DNA from 2 places in the Stenotrophomonas rhizophila genome. Region 1 is predicted to be linked to the other one. Evidence: riboswitches for the same ligand, from Rfam matches in the RefSeq annotation. Region 1 holds a riboswitch; the other holds the start of a gene.
What was found. A riboswitch is a leader RNA that binds a small molecule or an ion and turns the genes downstream of it on or off. The one in region 1 is predicted to bind thiamine pyrophosphate.

Region 2: another riboswitch for thiamine pyrophosphate. It lies ahead of thiC (phosphomethylpyrimidine synthase ThiC); the one in region 1 lies ahead of BAY15_RS01475 (TonB-dependent receptor).

The regions. Positions count from the first base shown of each region.
Region 1 is NZ_CP016294.1:370,730-378,088, reverse strand. Features, by position in the region: gene BAY15_RS01490 (ATP-binding protein) at 1-1,815, opposite strand, end outside; gene BAY15_RS01485 (response regulator) at 1,894-2,532, shown strand; gene BAY15_RS01480 (phosphotransferase enzyme family protein) at 2,579-3,715, shown strand; TPP riboswitch at 3,757-3,852, shown strand; gene BAY15_RS01475 (TonB-dependent receptor) at 3,920-6,091, shown strand; gene pnuC (nicotinamide riboside transporter PnuC) at 6,100-6,672, shown strand; gene BAY15_RS01465 (phosphocholine-specific phospholipase C) at 6,685-7,359, opposite strand, start outside.
Region 2 is NZ_CP016294.1:3,511,342-3,518,700, reverse strand. Features, by position in the region: gene ilvC (ketol-acid reductoisomerase) at 1-252, opposite strand, end outside; gene ggt (gamma-glutamyltransferase) at 747-2,465, shown strand; gene BAY15_RS15670 (BCCT family transporter) at 2,727-4,298, opposite strand; TPP riboswitch at 4,367-4,468, shown strand; gene thiC (phosphomethylpyrimidine synthase ThiC) at 4,583-6,376, shown strand; gene BAY15_RS15660 (ion channel) at 6,412-7,089, shown strand.

The DNA.
Region 1 (7,359 bases):
GTCGACCAGGCGGGTTTCATCAGCGACCACTTCGGCGGTGCTGACCCCGAACATCGACTGCAGGTCGCCGGTGATGTACGGGAACGTCACCCGGCCATCGCTGTCACGGCGCGCCTGGTAGACGATCGCCGGCAGGTTGTCGGTCACTTCCACCAGCCGCTGTTCCAGCCGGCGCCGCATGCCGACCTCGCGGCGCAGCCGCCAGTAGCCCCATCCATGCACGATGATGCCGGTGAGCAGCACCAGCGACAGCGGCACCGCCCAGCGCGCGACCGAGCGCCAGTCCAGCCCGGTGCGGTATTCGGCCAGCAGCCAGTCGCCCCGGATGGCGGCGTGCTCGCGTGGGGTGAGGTTGGCCAGTACCCGGTCGAAGGTGGTGGCCAGCGGTGCGTACTGGCGTTTGACGGCCAGCGACAGCTGGTCGCTGAAGCCCGCCGGCGCGGCCACGTGCAGCTTGGCCGGATACACCTCGCGAACCACGCGGTCGACCATCGCCAGGTTGCCCACGTAGGCATCGGCGTCGCCATTGGCCAGTCGCGACAGTGCCTGCTCCACGCCGCGCGCCGGCACGATGCGCGCCTTGGGCGCGTACTGGAGGATGTAGCCGCGCAGGCGCTCGGGGTCGGAGAGCAGGATGCTGCGCCCGTCCAGGTCGCCCAGCCCCAGTACCGAACGGCTGTTGTTCGGGGTGACGATCACGTTGGGCACGCTGATGAAGGGCTGGCTGAAGACCCAGTCATCGCCCAGGTAATGCGCATCGTTCGGCATGCCCATCACCACATCGACATCGCCGCGGCGCATCTGCTCGCGCACCTCGAACCAGTCGTGCGCGGGCACGCGGTTCAACTGTGCCCCAACCATGCGCAGCTGGCGCAGGTAATCGCCGGCCACCCCGCTGGGTTCGCCGGCCGCATCGATGAACGACAGCGGCGCCCCGTTCGGCGCATAGCCCATGCGCAACGGGGTGGCCAGGATGCGGCGTTCGGCCTCGCCCAGGATCAGCCGCGACTGCGCCGACCACTGCAGTGGCGGCAGCCAGCGCTTGTACAGCGCCTCGCGCTGCGCGGCGGTCACGGTGGACAGCGCGCTGTCGAGCGCTTCGGCCAGCGGCTGGCGGGCGTTGGGCACGCCGAAGTGGAGGCGCTCGGGCGGCAGGTCGCTGGGCCGCAGCAGGGCGATACCGTCAATGTCCTGCTCGCGGATCAGGGTGCTGGCGACGTGCGCATTGCCGATGTACACATCGGCCTTGCCCTGGGCCACCATCGCCAGCGCGGCCCGGGTATTGGGCGCAGTCACCTGGCGGGCGGCGGGGAAGCGTGAACGCACCTGGTTGCTGGTGAGGAATTCCTGCTCGGTGACCACGCGCAGCCCGGCCAGGTCCGGGTCGCTTGAGGTCCGGGTATCGCCCACCCGGCCCACCAGGGCCAACGGCGCGTCGGCGTAGGAGCCGGTATAGACCATGCAGCGGGTGCGGTCCGGGGTGAGGGTGATGTTCATCACCACGTCGACCTCGCCCCGGCATGCCGCATCCAGCACGTCTGCCCAATCGCGATACACCCGCACCTTCACCCGCACGCCGAGCTGCCGGGTCAACAACATCAGGTAGTCGTAGCCGAGTCCGTCGGGGCGGCCGTTGTGCATGAATTCGAATGGTGGCCAGCCGCTGTCGTACAGCCCCAGTAAGATGGTAGGGTTCCGGTCGATCCATTCAGCCTGGCGCGGTGACAGCGACGGTGCAGGCGCCGGAGCCGCGATGGCGCCCAGCGCGATCACCAGGCCCAGCACGACCAGCCAGCGGACAACCGAGGTACGCATGCTGTCAGTTCTCCCAGGAGTGATCCGCCCACCGCGACGTGCCCCGAGGGGCCGCTGCCTTAACGGCCATACTATTCCATGAGCTTGCGCATAATCATCGCCGACGACCACCCGGTGGTCCGCATCGGCACCAAATCCGTGATCGAATCCAGTGGCGTGGGCCACGTGGTGGCCGAAGCCAGCAGCGTGGATGAGCTCTTGGCCGTGCTCAAGGTCAAGGAGTGCGACGTGCTGGTCACCGATTACTCCATGCCCGGCGGCGGCCAGCCTGACGGTTTTGCCATGATCGGCCAGGTCCGCCGTCACTATCCGGACCTGCCGGTGCTGATGCTGAGCGTCTCCAACAACCTGGCGATCCTGCGCATGGTGGTTGGAACCGGCGTGCTCGGGCTGGTCGACAAGACCTCGTCGATGGAAGAACTGCCGGTGGCGATCCAGACCGTGCACCGCGGCCAGCCGTATGTCAGCCGCACCCTGAAAAAACGCATCGACAAGATCGGCACGGAGGGCATGGGCGACGATCGCGCACGCGCGCTGTCGCCCCGTGAGGTGGAAGTCCTGCGCCTGCTGGGCAGCGGCCTGATCGTCAAGGAAATCGCCGCGAAACTGCACAAGAGCGTGAGCACCATCAGCCGGCAGAAAGGCGATGCCATGCTCAAGCTTGGCCTGGACAATGACGCCGATCTGTTCGATTACATCAAGATCCACCGCTTCTGAAAGTGTGTCACCGATCCATGCCCTGTTTGCCGACACTACCGTTTCAATGACGAACCCCGATCACCGCGTGCAGGGCCTGGACAACGATGACGTCGCCGCAGATTGGCCTGCAATCGACGACGCCGAACTTGCCTGGCTGCGCGGGCAGCATCCGGCGCTTGAGGGCGACTGCCACGTGGTGTGGCACAGCCCGCGACCGTTTTCAGCGGCCGCGCTGGTGGAGTGCGGATCACGGCGCTGCTTCATCAAACGCCACCATCGCCGCGTGCGCACGGCCGACGTGCTGGCCGAAGAGCACCGTTTCATCGCGCACCTGGCCGCTGCCGGACTCCCGGTCGTGCAGGTGCTGCAGGCCTGCGATGGCGCCACCGCGATCGCCCATGGCGACTGGACCTACGAACTGCACGCGCAGGGTGACGGCCATGACCTGTACCGCGACAGCCCCTCCTGGACACCGCTCGGCGATGCCGCGCAGGCGCGCACAGCCGGTGCGATGCTGGCCCGCCTGCACCTTGCATCGGCCAGCTACGCCGCGCCCCAGCGCAGCACGCACCTGCTGGTGGCGCGCGATGACCTGATCCGCGCCCCTGATCCGCTTTCACTGCTGAAGCGTGAGCTGCTCGACCGACCGGGGCTGGCCAGTTACCTGTCGCGCCAGCAGTGGGAACACGACCTGCAGCGCGCGGTGCTGCCCTGGCACGCGGCCCTGGGCGAGCGCCTGGCCGCCGAGCCGGTGCTGTGGGGGCACAACGACTGGCACGTCTCCAACCTGCTCTGGCACGGCCACGGCGCCACGGCGTCGATCGCCACCGTGTTCGATTTCGGCTTGGCCTCGCCGACCAGTGCCCTGTTCGACCTGGCCACCGCGATCGAGCGCAATGCCATCGCCTGGCTGGATGCAGACGGCGATGGCCCGGTGGCGCATGCCGATATCGCGCTGGCGCTGCTGACCGGCTACCGCCAGGTACGGCCGCTGGGGGCCGCCCAGGTGCACCTGCTGGCCGACCTGCTGCCGGTGGTGCACCTGGACTTCGCCCTTTCGGAAGTGGAGTACTTCCAAGGGGTTACCGGCTCCCCGGCCAACGCCGACGTGGCGTACCGCACGTTCCTGCTGGGCCATGCCGACTGGTTCGCCAGCCGCCCGGGCCGGGCCCTGCTGGATGCCCTGCACGCCGCTGCCTGAGCCACCGGGGTCGCAACGGCGGCCGATTGGTGTGAAACTAGCCACTGAAGCGGGGGTGCCTGGCGTTGCCAGGCTGAGAGAGTCCCTTGGAACCTGATCCGGTTTGCACCGGCGTAGGGAGCTTGAGCAGCGAGCGCATCCCCCATTGCGGGCCGGTGCGCCTGCGCGCCGTCGCTTCGTCTCCTCTGGCTGATGACGAATCGAATGAACCGCTGCTACCGCCTCACGCTGTTGACCGCCGCCCTCTGCGCCGCCCTGCCGCTGTACGCCAGTGACGCCGACAGCGCCGCAGGCGAGCGCTCGCCCACCGACCTGGCCGGCATCCGCGTGCAGGCGCGCAAGCCCGCCGCGCCGCTGGCACCGTCGAGCAGCTTCGGCAGCGCGGACTGGAAGAACACCCCGGCCTCGGTCAACGTGCTCGACAGCGCCTTGCTGGACCGCCTGCAGGTACGCACGCTGTCCGAGCTGGCCCGGCACGACGCGTCGCTGGGCGACAGCTACGCACCGGTGGGCTATTACCAGAACATCGCCATCCGCGGTTTCGCGCTGGACCCGGCCACCGGCTACCGCTTCAACGGGCTGTCCATCGCCGGCGAACAGCGGCTGGCGCTGGAAAACGTGCAGCAGGTGGAAATCCTCAAGGGTGAGGCCGGGCTGGCCGCGGGCGTGATGGCCCCGGGCGGGATCATCAACTACGTCGGCAAGCGCCCCGCCGATGTGCGCACCGTCACCCTGGCCACCGATTCGGAGGGCTCGCGCTACGCGGCGGTGGACCTGGGCGGCTGGCTTACCCCGCGCTTCGGGCTGCGCTTCAACGCGGCCTGGGATGACACCTCGTCCTATATCGAGCATGCCGACGGCCGCCGCAACTTCTATTCGCTGGCCGCCGACTGGCTGATCGGCGAACGCGGCAAGCTGGAAGTGGATGCCAACTACCAGACCAGCGCGCAGCGTTCGGCGTCCGGTTACCAGCTGCTGGGCGGCAGCGAACTGCCGCGCGGCGTGGACCGCAGCCGCATGCTGGGCCACCAGCCGTGGCAGCAGCCGGTGGGCATCGACAGCACCAACCTCACCGCGCTGCATACCTACGATTTCAGCCCGGCCTGGCAGTCGCGCGTGTCGGTGGGCCACAGCCGCTCGGTGATCCAGGACAACGTCGCCTTTGCGTACGGCTGCTACTACGCTGCTGGCTGCGCCGATGGCAGCGTACCGGGCAACTACTTCGCGCCCAACGGCGACTACGACATCTACGATTACCGCAGCCCCGACGACGTGCGCCGCAATGACGAGGCACGCGGCGAACTGCGCGGCCGCTTCAGCACCGGCGCGGTGGAACACGAACTGTCGGTGGGGCTGAGCGCGTTCCACCGCACCGTGGACAAGCGCCAGAACGTCAACGAGTACGTGGGCACGGCCAACATCGGCGATGCGCAGGTACCCGTGTTCGATCCCTCGCCGCTGCAGCCGGGCCCGTCCGCGCGGCGCCTGGACAGCTGGCAGCGCGCGGTGTTCGCGCTGGACCGCATGCACGTCGGCGATGACTGGCAGTGGCTGGCTGGCGGCCGCTACGTGCGCCTGGATGAGCGCGCCTACGACAAGCGCGGCACCCCGGAACGGCACAGCCGGCTGTCGCAGTTCCTGCCGCAGACCGCACTGGTGTGGCAGGCCACCGAACAGCTGAACGTGTACGCCAGCTACGTGGAAGGCCTGTCGCTGGGCCAGGAAGCGCCGTTCTGGACCTCCAACGGCAGCACCTTCCTGCCGGCCATGCAGTCGCGCCAGCGCGAGCTGGGGGTCAAGTACGCCGCCACCGACGGCCTGATGCTGGGCGCGGCGGTGTTCCGCACCACCCAGCCGTTCCAGTACGCCAAGCCGGACGCCAGCGATGCCGGCTTCACCTTCGTGCAGGAAGGTACCCAGGCCCACACCGGGCTGGAGCTGACCGCCAATGGCCAGGTCACCGAGCGGCTGGCGCTGAACGCCAGCGCCAGCGTGCTGCAGGCGCGCGCGCGCGATGCCGGTACCGCGTTCTACGACGGCCAGCAGCTGGTCAACGTGCCCAAGGTGCGTGCGGCCGTGCACGTGGACTATGCCCTGCCGTTCGTGGCCGGCCTGGCGGTAAGTGGCGGCTGGCGCTATGCCTCGTCCAATGCGGCCACGGTGGATGGCAGCGTCAAGGCACCCTCGTATTCGGTGTTCGATGCCGGTGTGCGCTTCCAGCACGCGCTGCGCGAGCATCCGGTGACCTGGACGCTGTCGGTGGACAACGTATTCGACCGCTTCTACTGGCGTGACACCGGCAGCAGCTATGGCGATTACTACCTGTTCGCCGGTGCGCCGCGCCAGGCGCGCCTGTCGGTCACCTTCGGCCTGTGAGCGCGCTCCTGCTCGAATGGAGCGCCGTCGCCGCCAGCCTGCTGGGGGTGTGGCTGATGGCCAAGCGCCGCGTGCTGGCGTGGCCGGTGGGACTGCTGGCGGTGGGCCTGTATGCGGTGGTGTTCATCGAAGCACGGCTGTATTCGGACACCCTGCTGCAGGTCGCTTTCGGCGGTTTCCTGCTGTACGGCTGGCTCAGCTGGCACCGGCATGCCGAGCAGGATGGCGCGATCGTGATCGTGCCGCTGCCGCGACGGCGATTGCTGCGCGACCTCGGCGTGGGCATCGCCTTCGGCATCGCGTTGGGCGCGGCCATGCACACCTGGACCGATGCCGCGCTGCCGTGGCTGGACGCGATGCTGGCCGCCCTCAGCCTGGTGGCGCAGTGGTGGCAGGCACGCCGGCACGTGGCTACTTGGTGGCTGTGGATCGTGGTGGACGTGGTCTACGTGGGCATGTACCTGGCCAAATCGCTGGACATCACCGCCGGGCTGTACCTGGTGTTCGTCGGCCTGGCCGTGATGGGCCTGCGCGCGTGGTCGGCCGCGGGCCATGCCGGGGCGGCACTGAAAGCGCGCTAGGCGCGTAATGCCTCAGTCGAGCAGAAAACGCATCGCCCCGGTGCCCAGCGCCGGGTCGGTGCTGCCCGGCCGGCCATCTTCGATGCGCCCGGCCAGGCGCTGCATCACGCCGGGCTGCTGGATCTCCAGGTCGTACCAGCCTGCCGTGGGAGCGGCGTTCCAGCGGATCTCCATGGCCTGCCCCGGCGCCAGCTGCAGCTCACGTTCCGGCATGCGGCCGGCGTGGACGGCGGCGCGTACGCTGACGGCCTGCGCGGTGGCCGTGGTGTTGTGCAGCTGAAGCGTCAACTGCCCGCCCTCCCCGCGCAGTGACGCCTGCACCGGTACAGCGGCGCTGGCAGCGCCACGGAACTGCCGGTGGAAGCCGTTCGGGCCCAGCAGCCACAGGTCGTAGCCTTCCCCTGCGTGCAGCGGCCAGTGGTCCTGCAGCGGCGCACCGGGCGCTACGGTGTAGCGGCGCGGAATCGCCTCCAGCCGCAGCCGGTCGTAGACATGCAGCACCGCGGCGGCGCCTTCGCACCCCAGGGTCAGCTGCACCTTGGTGTTGCCCGCATCCAGCGCGATCTCCGCCTGCGGGCGGTACGGCAACGCGCGCGCCGGGCGCACACCCGGTTCCTGCCTTGCCGGTTCAAGGCCTGCCGGCAGCGCCGGCACCGTGCGCCCGGGCAGGGCCGCCGCCCGCGCGGC
Region 2 (7,359 bases), 1.1 Mb from region 1:
CACGTCTTCGTAGAGTTTCTTCTGCACCATGTCCGGGGTCAGCACGGCGACCAGGTCCGCATCCTTGACCGCCTCGGCCGGTGCCTTGACGGTGAAACCGTCGGCCTGTGCCTTGACCTCGGTCGGGCCGCCCGGACGCAGGCCGATGACCACGTCGAAACCGGATTCACGCAGGTTCAATGCGTGGGCGCGGCCCTGGCTGCCGTAGCCGACAACAGCGATCTTGATCTGGGGCAGGTCGTTGGTGCTCATGGGGGAGGTCCTTTGGAGGAAGAAATCGGAGGGTTCTGAAACGAAAAAACCCGCACCAGGGTGGGTGCGGGTTTTGATGGATACCTGGCAGTTCTACTTACACGCCGGTCCGTCCCGCACCTGTTGGTTGGGTAATAAGTACGAGGACAAGAAGCGAACGGATGGAGGCCGCGCCGGGACCGGCGTGCTCGATGGATTCGCGAATGGGCGTGTGGCGCTGCAACATGTGATCGAGAAAACCACAGCGGTTTTGCCGCTGTCAACCGTGTTTGGACAATTTCCAACGGTTTCGGCTGTATCCAGCGCAAAGCCCCGCCGTATAAGGATGGTTGCGCGTGAAAGCGTTCCGGTGAACGTCAATTCAAGTTTTGAAGCCCGGTTTCTGCGCGGATCAGGCTGTCGTGGATGCCCCCGTGCATGACCATTGTCGGATGTGCGCAGCACGCCTCAACCGCCACCATCGAACGCTTTCCACCCCTCCAGGAAACTCCTCCGTGACCCGACCCCTTGTCCGTGCCGCCCTGGCTGCCGCGCTGCTGTGCGCCCTGCCGATGCTGTCTTCTGCCGCCGACCGGGTCACCGGGCATGGCTTTGCCACCCGCTCGGAAGTGATCGCCCCGCACGCGATGGCGGCCACCTCGCAGCCGCTGGCCACGCAGATCGCGCTGGATGTGATGAAGGGCGGTGGCTCGGCGGTGGATGCGGCGATCGCCGCCAATGCCGCGCTGGGGCTGATGGAGCCCACCGGAAACGGGGTGGGCGGGGACCTGTTCGCGATCGTGTGGGATCCGAAAACGCAGAAGCTGTACGGCTACAACGGCTCGGGCCGTTCGCCGAAGTCGCTGACCCTGGCCGAGTTCCAGCGCCGGGGGCTGAAGGACATCCCGGCCACGGGCCCACTGCCGGTGTCGGTGCCGGGCGCGGTGGATGGCTGGTTCGCGCTGCATGACCGCTTCGGCCGCAAGCCGATGGCCGACAACCTGGCGCCGGCGATCCGCTACGCACGCGAGGGCCACCCGGTGGCGGAGGTGATCGCCTACTACTGGGACCGGTCGGTGCCGAAGCTGTCGCAGTATCCGGGCTTCAAGGAGCAGTTCACGATCAATGGGCACGCGCCGCGCAAGGGTGAGGTGTGGAAGAACCCGAACCTGGCCAACACGCTGGAGCAGATCGCGCAGGGCGGCCGCGATGCGTTCTACAAGGGCGACATCGCGCGCACGATTGGCACCTACTTCAAGGCCAATGGCGGTTACCTGAGCTACGACGACATGGCCAGCCACCACGGCGAGTGGGTGGAGCCGGTGAGCAGCAACTACCGGGGGTATGACGTGTGGGAGCTGCCACCGAACAGCCAGGGTATCGCGGCGCTGCAGATCCTGAACGTGCTGGAGGGGTACGACTTCTCGAAGATTCCGTTCGGCTCGCCGGAGCATGTGCACCTGTTCGTGGAAGCCAAGAAGCTGGCCTTCGCGGACCGGGCGCGCTTCTACACCGATCCGGCGTTCCAGCCGGCGCCGGTGGCCAAGCTGGTGTCGAAGGAATACGCGGCCGAGCGGCGCAAGCTGATTTCAATGGACAAGGCGCTGCGCGAGGTGCAGCCGGGCACGCCGAAGCAGCTGGAAGAAGGCGACACGATCTACATGACGGTGGCCGATGCGGACGGGATGATGGTGTCGCTGATCCAGTCCAACTACCGCGGGATGGGCAGCGGCATGGCGCCGCCGGGGCTGGGTTTCATCCTGCAGGATCGCGGCGAGATGTTCGTGCTGCGCAAGGACCACCCCAATGGCTATGCGCCGGGCAAGCGTCCGTTCCAGACCATCATTCCGGGCTTCGTGACCAAGGACGGCAAGCCGTGGATGAGTTTTGGCGTGATGGGCGGTGCGATGCAGCCGCAGGGGCACGCGCAGATCGTGATGAACCTGGTGGACTTCGGCATGAACCTGCAGGAAGCCGGTGATGCGCCGCGCATCCAGCATGAAGGCTCGACCGAACCGACCGGGCAGGCCACGGCGATGAGCGACGGCGGCGAGGTGAACCTGGAAACCGGCTACCCGTATGAAACGGTGCGCGCGTTGATGCGCAAGGGGCACCGCGTGACGTTCGCTGACGGTCCGTACGGCGGGTACCAGGCGATCATGCGCGACCCTGAAACCGGGGTGTATTACGGTGCTTCGGAAAGCCGCAAGGATGGGCAGGCAGCCGGATACTGAGCAGTCCGGTGGAGCCACGCGGTGCGTGGCTGCTTCATGCATCTTTGCGAGCAGCCGGCGGCCCCTGTCAAAAACATGGATGTTTTTGCCAAGCCCCCAAGGGTGAAGGCGCACTGCTTGCGAGGCACTGCCTCGCGTGCGACTGAACGCCCAGCCGCTGGCGGCTGGGCCGGGGCCCGGAGGGCGGTTTACGGCGTGTCCCGTAAGAGGCTGCCCGTCGGCCTCCCCAGCGCGTAAAAACTGAAACGCTGCTCTTACCCCTTACGTATCCGCCCGCGAAGCCTCATCGCGCGTCTCTTCCTGCGCGGCGATCTCTCGCTCGATCCAGGCATCCATCATCCGCCGCGCGCGCAATGCGCGTCGACGCTGTAGCGCGTACTCCATGTCGAGCACGCGGTACAGCGACCACATGACGGCCAGCATCAGCAGTGCGAAGGGCAGGGCGGCGATGGTGATCATGCCCTGCAGCGCGTCCAGGCCGCCGGCCAGCAGCAGCACGGCGGCGATCAGGGCAATCGCCACGCCCCAAGTGATCTTCCGCGACAATGGCGGGTCGCCGGCTTCGTCGGTGGACATGCTGGCCAGTACCAGCACCGCCGAGTCTGCCGAAGTGACGAAGAAGATCATCAGCAGCACCAGTGCGATCACCGAGAGCACGGTGGGCAGCGGCAGGCTGTCGAACATGGTGAACAGCACGGTTTCGTAGCCGGTGCCCAGTGCCTGCACCAGGTCCACATGGCCGAAGATCTGCGACCACAGCGCGGTGCCGCCGAACACCGAGAACCACAGGAAGCCGAGCACGCTGGGTGCGATCACCACGCCGAGCACGAACTCGCGGATGCTGCGCCCGCGCGAGACGCGGGCGATGAACGAGCCCACGAAAGGTGCCCAGGCAATCCACCACGCCCAGTAGAAGATCGTCCAGTCGGCCACCCAGGTGCTGCCCGAGAATGGCGACATGCGCAGGCTCATGGTCACCAGCTGGTTGAGGTAGGCGCCAATGGTGGTGGTGAAGGTATCGAAGATGAAGGCAGTGGGGCCGAGCACCAGCACCAGCGCCAGCAGCACGGCAGCCAGGCCGAGGTTGAAGTTGGAGAGCCACTTGATGCCACGGTGCACGCCGCTGGCGGTAGAGGCCATGTACAGCACGAAGGCGACGGCGATGATGGTCAGCTGCAGCGGCGCGCCGGCGTGCAGGCCGAACACGCGGTCCAGCCCGGCGGCGATCTGGATGGTGCCAAAGCCCAGCGTGGTGGCCACGCCGATCGCGGTGGCCACCACCGCCGCAACGTTCACCACGGTGCCGATCCACCCCCGGTGGTGCGCGCCGATCAGCGGCTGCAGCAGATCGCTGATCAATCCACGGCCATTGCGGTTGAACTGGAACCAGGCCATCGCCAGCCCGATCAGTGCGTAGATCGCCCACGGGTGCAGGCCCCAGTGGAAGAACGCATAGCGCATCGAGGCGCGTGCCGCTTCCATGCTCTGCGGGGGCAGGCCTTCGGGTGGGGTGACGAAGTGCGAGACCGGTTCGGCCGCGCCCCAGAACACCAGGCCGATGCCCATGCCGGCGGCGAACAGCATCGACATCCAGCTGGCGTTGGAGAAATCCGGTTCGGCATCTTCACCGCCGATCCGCAGCGAGCCCAGCCGCCCGAAAGCGAGATAGAGCAGGAACGAGAGCGTGATGAACACCACCAGCAGGTACAGCCAGCCGGCACTGCGGACGATGTGCACCAGCCCGCCGCGCACGATTTCGTTGAACGGGTCGGGTGCCACCCCAGCGGCCAGCACCAGCAGTACCACCAGGGCGATGGAGAGTCGAAATACCATGCGCGGCAGTCTATCCAAGGCGGCATGACATGGCTGTTCACACTTGCGGTGCAGGTGTGGTCTAATCCGCCCCGAAGCGGGGGTACCGCGGCCATGTGGCCTCGGTTGAGACAGTCCCTTCGAACCTGATCCGGTTGATACCGGCGTAGGGAAGCTTCGCAACAGCCGATGCACCGCGCCGCCCAGCCCCCCGCCTGGGATCCGCGCGCCGTGCGCCGGCCGTGCGCCGCCGCTTCGTCCCTCGCCGTGCGAACCCTCGCACCGACAACCCAGGACGATGCCCGATGAACGCACACCCTTCCGCCCTGCAGCAACAGGCCCAGCAGCTGTCCGAGTCGGTCACCCGACCCATTCCCGGCTCACGCAAGATCCACGTGCCCGGCTCGCGCTGCGACCTGCAGGTGCCGATGCGCGAGATTGCGCTGAGTGGCGGCAACGCCCCGCTGACCGTGTACGACACCTCCGGCCCGTACACCGATCCCGAGGCCCGCATCGACCTGTCCACCGGCTTGCCGGCCCTGCGTGCAGGCTGGGTCGCCGAGCGTGGCGACACCGAACTGCTGGATCGGCCCAGCTCGGCGTTCGGGCGTTCGCGCGAAACCGATGCGCGGCTGGACGCGGTGCGCTTCCCGTCGCGGCTGCAACCGCGACGCGCGGTGGCCGGCGCCAACGTCACCCAGATGCACTATGCCCGTCGCGGCATCATCACTCCGGAAATGGAGTTCGTGGCGATCCGCGAGAACCAGCGCCTCGAGGCCATCCGCGACGAGGCGCTGCTGATGCAGCACCCCGGCCAGTCGTTTGGTGCCTCCATCCCCGCCTCGATCACGCCGGAGTTCGTGCGCGAGGAAATCGCGCGCGGGCGGGCGGTGCTGCCCAACAACATCAACCACCCCGAGAGCGAGCCGATGATCATCGGCCGCAACTTCCTGACCAAGATCAACGCCAACATCGGCAACAGCGCGGTGTCCTCGGGCATCGCCGAGGAAGTGGAGAAACTGGTGTGGGCGATCCGCTGGGGCGGTGACACCGTGATGGACCTGTCCACCGGCAAGCACATCCATGAAACCCGCGAATGGATCCTGCGCAACTCGCCGGTGGCGATCGGCACGGTGCCGATCTACCAGGCGCTGGAAAAGGTCGATGGCCGTGCCGAAGACCTGAGCTGGGAAATCTTCCGCGATACGCTCATCGAGCAGGCCGAGCAGGGCGTGGACTACTTCACCATCCATGCCGGCGTGCTGCTGCGCCACGTGCCGCTCACCGCGCGCCGGGTGACCGGCATCGTCTCGCGCGGCGGCTCGATCATGGCCAAGTGGTGCCTGGCCCATCAGCGCGAGAACTTCCTCTACACGCATTTCGAGGACATCTGCGAGATCATGAAGGCCTACGACGTGACCTTCTCGCTGGGGGATGGCCTGCGCCCCGGTTGCATCGCCGACGCCAACGATGCCGCGCAGTTCGGCGAACTGGAAGCGTTGGGCGAGCTGACGAAGATTGCCTGGAAGCACGATGTGCAGACCATGATCGAAGGCCCCGGCCATGTGCCGATGCAGCTGATCAAGGAGAACATGGACAAGCAGCTGCGTGAGTGCGGCGAGGCGCCGTTCTACACGCTGGGGCCGCTCACCACCGACATCGCGCCGGGCTACGACCACATCACCAGCGCAATCGGCGCGGCGATGATCGGCTGGTACGGCACCGCCATGCTCTGTTACGTCACCCCCAAGGAGCACCTGGGCCTGCCCAACCGCCAGGACGTGCGCGACGGCATCATGGCTTACCGCATCGCGGCCCACGCCGCCGACCTGGCCAAGGGCCACCCGGGTGCGCAGGTGCGCGACAACGCGCTGAGCAGGGCGCGCTTCGAGTTCCGCTGGGAAGACCAGTTCCACCTGGGCCTGGATCCGGAGAAGGCGCGCGGGTTCCATGACGAAACGTTGCCCAAGGACGCCCACAAGGAGGCCCATTTCTGCTCGATGTGCGGCCCGCACTTCTGTTCGATGAAGATCACCCAGGACGTGCGCGACTACGCGGCCGGGGCGGCCGTCATGCCGCCCGGGCGCGACAGCCGTTAAGCTTCGGCCATCGACACAGGGGCAGGGACACCACGATGGCCATAGCGCGCACCACCCGATGGCTGGCCATCGCCCGTCGGCACCCTTCGGCCTGGTTGCTGGGGGTGCAGTTGCTGGGCGTATTGCTGTACCCGGCCATGGACGAGTCCGGGGCCGGCCGCGCGCTGTTCGGCGCGTTCGGCATCGCGGTGCTTGGCCTGGCGTTGTGGGTGGTGCGGCGCAGCCCGCTGGGCATGTGGGTGGCGTTGCTGTTGGCCATTCCCTCCGTGGTGTTCTCCCTGTCCGGGGCACTGCTGGGGCGGCCGGCGCTGGTCACCACCGCGCAGCTGCTGGAATGCCTGCTGTATTTCTATACGGCCGGCAGCCTGATCGCCTACATGCTGCAGGACCACAAGGTGACCCGTGACGAGCTGTTCGCCGCGGGCGCGACCTTCACGCTGCTGGCCTGGGCGTTCGCCTTCGCGTTCGCCGTCTGCCAGCAGTGGTTCCCGGGCAGCTTCGTGGCCACCAGCGAGAGCGAACTGCGCACCTGGATGGAGCTGCTTTATCTCAGCTTCAGTTTGTTGTCCGGGGTGGGCCTGAGCGACGTCGTGCCGGTGCATCCACAAGCACGCGCACTGGTGATGCTGGAACAGTTCGCAGGCGTGATGTACGTAGCGTTGGTGGTGTCGCGACTGGTCGGATTGACCATGATCCGCAATGCGCGAAACTGAATCGCCGATAAAAAATTGCTGAATCAAACTTAAAAAGTTGCTGAATCGCAGATAAAAAATTCGCGCCAAGCGGCGCGAATGTTGAAGCAATTTATGTGGATTCGTCGGCGAGAGAGGCCTGATGTCCTCTGCGCGCACAGGCGCAGTTAACCGGCATAGGCTAGTATTCGCGCGCTTCAGTGTCTTTGCCCTTTGCACTGATGACGTGTGCGGAATCTGGCGGTTCGTTCGATCTGTGGTTGATTCGATGAATGCTGCGTTCCTGTTGTT